Regions from separate parts of the Streptomyces sp. NPDC040610 genome, predicted to be linked through region 2. Evidence: riboswitches for the same ligand, from Rfam matches in the RefSeq annotation. Region 2 holds a riboswitch; the other holds the start of a gene.

Region 1 (3,862 bases), on a different contig from region 2:
CGGGCTGCAGCGGGTGGTTGGGCAGGTACGGGGCGAGGTGCCCGCGCACGGCCACCGGGCCGACGCCGGGGCCGCCGCCGCCGTGCGGGATGCAGAACGTCTTGTGCAGGTTCAGGTGCGAGACGTCGCCGCCGAAGTGGCCGGGCTTGGCGAGGCCCACCAGGGCGTTGAGGTTGGCGCCGTCGACGTACACCTGGCCGCCCGCGTCGTGCACCTGCGCGCAGATGTCGGCGACGTGCTCCTCGAAGACACCGTGCGTGGACGGGTAGGTGATCATCAGGACGGCGAGCTGGTCGCGGTGCTGCTCGATCTTGGCCCGCAGGTCCTCGACGTCGATCTCGCCGTCGTCCGCGGTCTTCACCACGACGACCTTCATCCCGGCCATCACGGCGCTGGCGGCGTTGGTGCCGTGCGCGGAGGACGGGATCAGGCAGACGGTCCGCTGGTCGTCGCCGTTGGCACGGTGGTAGCCGCGGACCGCGAGCAGTCCGGCGAGCTCGCCCTGCGAACCGGCGTTGGGCTGCAGTGACACCTTGTCGTACCCGGTGACCTCGGCGAGCCGCTCCTCGAGCTCCCTGATCAGCGTCAGATAGCCCTGGGCCTGCTGGGCGGGCGCGAAGGGGTGCAGCTGGCCGAACTCCGGCCAGGTGACCGGCTCCATCTCCGTGGTGGCGTTGAGCTTCATGGTGCAGGAGCCCAGCGGGATCATGCCGCGGTCGAGCGCGTAGTCCCGGTCGGCGAGGCGGCGCAGGTAGCGCAGCATCGCGGTCTCGGAGCGGTACTGGTGGAACACCGGGTGCGCCATGAAGTCGTCGGAGCGCTGCAGACCGGCGGGCAGCGTGTCGGCGACGGAGGCGTCCAGCGCCTCGACGTCGGCCTCGACACCGAACGCGGTCCAGATCGCGGCGAGCTGCGTGCGCGTCGTGGTCTCGTCGCACGCGAACGACACCTGGTCGGCGTCCACGAGGTGGATGTTCACGCCGCCCTCGCGGGCCGCGGTCACGATGTCGGCGGCCTTGCCCGGCACGCGGACGGTCAGCGTGTCGAAGTACGCCTCGTGCACGACCTCGACGCCCCCGGCCTTGAGGCCCGCGGCGAGGATCGTCGCGTACCGGTGGGTGCGCCGCGCGATCGCCTTGAGCCCCTCGGGGCCGTGGTAGACGGCGTACATCCCGGCCATGACGGCGAGCAGCACCTGGGCGGTACAGATGTTGCTGGTCGCCTTCTCGCGGCGGATGTGCTGCTCACGGGTCTGCAGCGCGAGCCGGTAGGCCTTGTTGCCGTCGGCGTCGACGGACACGCCCACGAGGCGTCCGGGCAGGCTGCGGGCGAACTTCTCGCGCACCGCCATGTAGCCGGCGTGCGGGCCGCCGAAGCCCATCGGGACGCCGAAGCGCTGGGTGGTGCCGACGGCGATGTCCGCGCCGAGCTCACCGGGCGAGGTGAGCAGCGTGAGCGCCAGCAGGTCGGCGGCCACAGAAACGATTGCGCCCAGGTCGTGGGCCTGGTCGATGAGCGCCTTGATGTCCCGTACGGCACCGGAGGCGCCCGGGTACTGGAGCAGCACGCCGACCACGCCGCGCTCGGCGACGTCGGCCGGGATGCCGTCCGTCAGGTCCGCGACGACGACCTCGACACCGGTCGGCTCGGCGCGGGTCTGGATCACGGCGACGGTCTGCGGCAGCACGTCGGCGTCGACGAGGAAGACGCCGTTCTTGACCTTGCCCAGGCGCCGGGAGAGCGCCATGGCCTCGGCGGCGGCGGTGCCCTCGTCGAGCAGCGAGGCACCGGAGGTGGGCAGTCCGGTCAGGTCGGCGACGACGGTCTGGAAGTTGAGGAGCGCCTCCAGACGGCCCTGCGAGATCTCCGGCTGGTACGGCGTGTACGCCGTGTACCAAGCCGGGTTCTCCATCACGTTCCGCAGGATCACCGGCGGCGTGAACGTGCCGTAGTAGCCGAGCCCGATCATCGAGTCGAGGACCTGGTTGCGGTCGGCGAGGGAGCGCAGCTCGGCCAGGACCTCGGCCTCGGTCCGCGCGCCGGGCAGCTCGAGGGCGTCGGCGTTCTTGATCACATCCGGCACCGCGGCGGCCGTCAGCTCGTCGAGGGAGCCGTACCCGACCTGGGCGAGCATCTTGGCGCGGGCTTCTGCATCGGGTCCGATGTGCCGCTGTTCGAAGGGGATTCCCTGCTCCAGCTGCGAGAGCGGAGTACGAGGAGTGGCGGTCATTGCGGAGGCCTCCTGGTCTGACACGACCTGCGAGGGGCACCACGGCGCGGGTACCCGGACGGCCTCCCCCTCTGTCATCTCAACCTGAGAGCTTCACAGCACCGCCCGAGGGCAGCGCTGCTTTCACCGTCGGTGAGGAAGGGTTCCGAACGTGCCCGCCCGACGCCCGCCCTGCTTTCCAGAGTGACCTCGTCCGTGCGGTACATGGGCCTGAGAGATTCCGGGGAGGAGTTGCTCCTTCGGCGCCTCCGGTGCTGCCACCGAAGAGCTCTCCCGCACGGGGTCAACAGCCACTCGCCAGCCTACCAGCGAGGACCGCGGCCGATCCCTCGAGTGGCCGCCCGCCTCGATGTGCTCTTTCGTAGTGATGACGAGCGAATTCTGGACGAGTACGTACTAGCACGTACGAGCAGGTACGAGTACGCACAAGCAGGTACGAGCACGAACGACTCGCGACCAGTTGGAGGGCCCGTGCAGACCGATATCGATCCGCGCAACCTGATCGGCCGCAAGGCGTTCGACCGCGACGGGGCCAAGATCGGCACAGTCGACGAGGTCTATCTCGACGATGCCACCGGTGCGCCGGAGTGGGCCGCCATACGGACGGGGCTGTTCAGCAGGGACGCCTTCGTCCCCCTGGAGCCCAGCGAGCTGGTCGACGACGGCACCCTCCGGGTCCCTTTCGAACGCGCCCTGATCAAGGACGCCCCGGACTTCGGCGTCGGCCGCCATCTGTCCCCGGAACAGGAACTCCAGCTCTACCGCCACTACGGCCTGGACCTGGCGCCACCGCCGCCCCCGCCGGACGCGGACTTCGGCCAGACGTCCGCGTAACCGACGGCGTCGAATTCCCGCCGCCGCCCCGACCCGGCCCACGTACCCCCATCCGACCCGGGCGTCCCGCACCGCCTCACGCGGCCCGCCCTGGTTCACGAGGCTCATCCCGGCTCGCACAGCCCAACCCAGCTCACGCGGCCCGCCCCGGCTCACGCATCCTGCCCCGGCCCACACGGCCCAACCCGGCCCCACGCGGCTCACCCCAGCTCGCCGTGGGCCCGCCATAGCTCTCTATGGCCCTCTGTGGCCCGCTGCTGGCCAGTCACGGCCGCCTCTCCCGGTGGCGTCGTCAGGGCCCCGCAGAGCCCTCGGTCCTCACAGCGCCTCCGATACCGCTGGCGTCCCGCCCGCCCCCGGCCCCTCCCCGCTTCCAGCCACCCCAGGCTCCCCCGTAGCCCCAGCGCCCCCAGCAGAACCCCCCTCGGCGGCCTCCCCCACCTCCCCGTCCTCAGCCACCAACGGCAACGGATCCGACAGCTCCAGCTCCGGATCATCCGTCCGGAACGTCCGCACCCGCCCCGGCGCCGACCCCGGCGTCTCGAACCGCACCGTCACCCGCCCCAAACCACTCCCCTGCACCCACCCCGCCCCATGCACCGCATGCCGCACGTCATGCCCGGCCGACCACCTGCGCTCAGCCAACGCCACAGACTCCCCACCACCGCTGTCACCACCACCAGCCACTCCACCACCAAGCCCGCCACCGCTGGCGGCCCCGCCACCGCCAGACCCCCCACCACCAGGCCCAACACCCCCAATCACCGCATCACGAGCCCCCACACCACCAGATTCACC
Region 2 (3,862 bases):
GCGACGCGCACCTTGAACAGCCAGCCGCCCTCGAAGGGGGCAGAGTTCACCAGGGACGGGTCGTCCACGACGTCCTGGTTGGCCTCGACGACCTCACCGGAGACCGGCGAGTAGAGGTCGCTGACCGACTTCGTCGACTCCAGCTCACCGCAGGTCTCACCCGCGGCGACCGTGTCGCCGACCGCCGGGAGCTGGGCGAAGACGACGTCGCCGAGCGCGTTGGCCGCGAACTCGGTGATGCCGACCGTCGCCACACCGTCCTCGGTGGCCGACAGCCACTCGTGCTCCTTGCTGTAACGCAGCTGCTGGGGATTGCTCATGGCCTGAATTCTCCTGTACGCGGGCGAGTGCTGATGAACGTGGGTCTTACGGACTGAGACGGGCGCGTGCCGCCACGGCTCCCGACGGGACGCGGAGGCGTCCGCAGAGCGAGTGGGGCGCGGGCGGAGGCCGGACTGGACCGGCGCCGCCGGGCTACTTCTGACGCTTGTAGAACGGCAGCGCGACGACTTCGTACGGCTCATGCGTACCGCGGATGTCCACACCCACGCCCGCCGTGCCGGGGGCGGCGTGCGCCGCGTCGACGTACGCCATCGCGATCGGCTTGCCGAGGGTCGGGGACGGCGCGCCGGAGGTGACCTCGCCGACGACCTCGCCGCCGACGACCACGGACATGCCCGCGCGCGGGACCCGGCGGCCCTCGGCGATCAGGCCCACCAGCTTGCGCGGGGGAGCGGCCTCGGCGCGCTCGGCGGCCGCGCGCAGCGCCTCGACGCCCACGAAGTCGTCCGCGTGGGACGTCTTGTCAAACTTGACGACTCGTCCCAGACCGGCGTCGAACGGCGTCAGGGCCGTCGTCAGCTCGTGCCCGTACAGCGGCATGCCCGCCTCCAGGCGCAGCGTGTCGCGGCAGGACAGGCCGCAGGGGACCAGGCCCACCGGGGCACCGGCCTCGGTCAGCGCACGCCACAGCTGCTCGGCGTGCTCGGGGGCCACGAACAGCTCGAAGCCGTCCTCGCCGGTGTAGCCCGTGCGGGCGATCAGGGCGGGGACGCCCGCGACGGTGCCGGGCAGGCCCGCGTAGTACTTCAGGCCGTCGAGGTCGGCGTCCGTGACCGCCTTCAGGATGCCGGGGGACTCCGGGCCCTGGACGGCGATGAGGGCGTAGGCGTCGCGGTCGTCGCGGACCACGGCGTCGAAGCCTTCGGCGCGCTCGGTCAGTGCGTCGAGCACGACCTGGGCGTTGCCGGCGTTGGCGACGACCATGTACTCCTGGTCCTGGAGCCGGTAGACGATCAGGTCGTCCAGGATGCCGCCGTCGGCCTGACAGATCATGGTGTAGCGGGCGCGGCCGACGCCGACGGAGCCGATGTTGCCGACCAGGGCGTGGTTGAGCAGGTCCACCGCCGCGGGGCCGGTGACCGTGATCTCGCCCATGTGGGAGAGGTCGAAGAGGCCGGCGCGGGTGCGGACCGCGTTGTGCTCGTCGCGCTCGCTGGCGTAGCGCAGCGGCATGTCCCAGCCCGCGAAGTCGGTCATGGTCGCACCGAGGTCGCGATGCAGGGCGTCCAGGGCGGTGTGGCGTGGGGTGTTGCTCATCAGTACTGGCTCCCGGGGCATGACGGGCGAGGTCGATCCTCCCCATCTGTCATCGAACCTGAGAGGTTCACCACGTCCCGTGCGTATGACGGGTCATGACTTGCACCTTGGGTGGAGCCGCCCCTGCGACCGGTGTGGCCGGGTGTGACCGGGGATCGACCCGCTTTTCAGATGTGCCTCGCCCGCGCGGTACGGGGCCTGAGAGATTCAAGGGAGGAACTTGCTCCTTCGGCGCCCCGGGACGACGTCCGCGTCAGAGTGCGGTCACGTCTCCGGGAACTCTCCCGCGCGGATTCAAGCGGCCGGTATGGAGTTGGCGCGCACATCATTGCACGCGCCCCCGCTTCACGACAGCAGCAACTTCTTCACGACGGCGGCTACGGCGGAATGCCCTTGTGTGGCATTACCGTCTCTTTACACTCAACGGAGAAGTACTGGGGATGAGTGACGTGACCAGCATGGGGAGGCCGATCACGGTGCACAGGAGCGGTGCTTATGCGACCACCACGGGTGTGGCGCTGCCCGGCGGCGACGTGGTGCCGCCGCAGCCCGGCGCCCCCGTGCGCGAGTGCCTCGGGTACTTCCCGCGGCCCGTCGTGCGCGACCTCAGGGACCGGGCCCGGCGCGGCCCGCGCCGCCTGGTGTTCGGCGCGAGCGACGTCGTGGTCGTGTCCGGGCTGCCCGGCAGCGGCAAGTCCACGCTGATGCGGCGCGCGGTGGCGGGGCCGCGCGTGGACTCCCAGGACACCCGGGACCGCTGGGCGGCCCGCATGCCCCGGCTGCTGCCGTACGCGCTCTACCGCCCCCTGGTCCGCCTCGCGCACTACGCGGGCCTGCACCGGGCGCTGCGCTCCGGCGCGGGCGTCGTCGTGCACGACTGCGGTACGCAGCCGTGGGTGCGCCGCTGGCTGGGCCGCGCGGCCGCCCGGCGCGGGGCCACGCTGCACCTCCTGCTGCTCGACGTGCCCGTCGAGGTCGCCCTCGACGGGCAGCGCGAGCGCGGCCGCGGGGTCTCCCGGTACGCCTTCGCGCGGCACCGCAGGACGGTCGGCCGCCTCGTCCGCGCCGCCGAGCGGGGTGAGCTGCCGCGGGGCTGCGGCTCGGCGGTGCTTCTGGACCGGGAGGCGGCGGGGGCGCTGCGGGAGATCGGGTTCGGGGGCTGAGGGGGCTGAGGGGGCGGTGCGGCGGGGGTCCCGGTTAGGGTCGGGCCCGCAGCACAGGAGCAGGGCAGAGCGCAGAGCAGAGGTCGAGGACAGATGAACTATCCGGGGGACTGCCCGGGAGGCGTTCCGGCACAGGGACCGGGCCCGGACCAGGGACATCCGCATGGGCATCCGCACGAGGGATGGCCGGCCAACGAGCTGGAGGAGGTCCTGGCCGCGTCGCTCGGCGCCCCGCCGTCGGACGCGGTGGGCGCCCGCATCGTCGAGACGCTGGGCCGCGGCCGCGTCTGGATCCCGCTCCCGTCCGGCGGCGGCCCCGACCAGGGCACGCTCGACCTGCCCACGCTGGAGATCGACGGTCAGGCGTACGTCCCCGTCTTCACGTCGGAGCAGCAGTTCCAGCAGGTGACGGGGGGCCGGATGAGCTGGACGGTGGCGCCCGCGGTGGAGTTCGCGCGCGGGCTTCAGCCGCAGCTCGGCATCGTCCTGAACCCCGAGGGCACGGTCGCCGTGCCGCTGCCGCCGCCTGCCGTGGCCGCGCTGTGCCAGGTGGGGCGCACCGAGCTGGACGGCCCCACGACCGGCGGCCGGGTCCGCCTCTTCGAGCCGGACTGGAAGGAGGACCCGGTCGACTTCCTGAGCGCCGCGTCCCGCGAGTTCCAGGCGACCGGGGTGGTCCTGACGGCCCGCCGCTGCCTGGCCAGCGTCGAGGCCGAGGACCCGTCCCTCTTCGTGGGCGTCGAACTCTCCTCCCTGGAGGGCGACGCCCGCGACGCCCCCATGCAGGCCCTGACCCGGGCTCTCACGGCCTTCCCCCCACCCTGGCCGGTCAACCTGGTCCTCCTGGACGCAGCCCAAGACCCAGTCTCCACCTGGCTACGCACCCACATCCGCCCCTTCTACACAACCCACTAGCCACCACCGCAGGCTCCCACCCACCCACCCGCCCTTGGTGAGGACGGACGGCAGGGAGCCGAGGCCTGTCCCGGGTGAGCCAGCCAGCAGGCTCGCCGGGGTCCACCCGGGCCGGATGGCAAAGCCGCCTGGGCCTCGGGGAGGCGGGCGGCGGGACTGCTGGGGCGCCGTGACCGGCGCTCGCC

Evidence for each region. Region 2 has a riboswitch for glycine ahead of gcvT (glycine cleavage system aminomethyltransferase GcvT). Riboswitches for the same ligand answer to the same signal wherever they lie in the genome.
Region 1: it holds a riboswitch for glycine, as region 2 does, so the genes downstream of both, gcvP (aminomethyl-transferring glycine dehydrogenase) here and gcvT (glycine cleavage system aminomethyltransferase GcvT) in region 2, are expected to answer to the same signal.

Annotation. Positions count from the first base shown of each region.
Region 1 is NZ_JBVIXA010000002.1:1,360,206-1,364,067, forward strand. Features, by position in the region: gene gcvP (aminomethyl-transferring glycine dehydrogenase) at 1-2,230, opposite strand, end outside; glycine riboswitch at 2,419-2,516, opposite strand; gene ACZ6AA_RS12565 (PRC-barrel domain-containing protein) at 2,702-3,064, shown strand; gene ACZ6AA_RS12570 (DNA polymerase IV) at 3,383-3,862, opposite strand, start outside.
Region 2 is NZ_JBVIXA010000001.1:1,253,785-1,257,646, forward strand. Features, by position in the region: gene gcvH (glycine cleavage system protein GcvH) at 1-320, opposite strand, end outside; gene gcvT (glycine cleavage system aminomethyltransferase GcvT) at 475-1,599, opposite strand; glycine riboswitch at 1,636-1,776, opposite strand; glycine riboswitch at 1,777-1,896, opposite strand; gene ACZ6AA_RS05575 (AAA family ATPase) at 2,040-2,762, shown strand; gene ACZ6AA_RS05580 (enhanced serine sensitivity protein SseB) at 2,856-3,677, shown strand.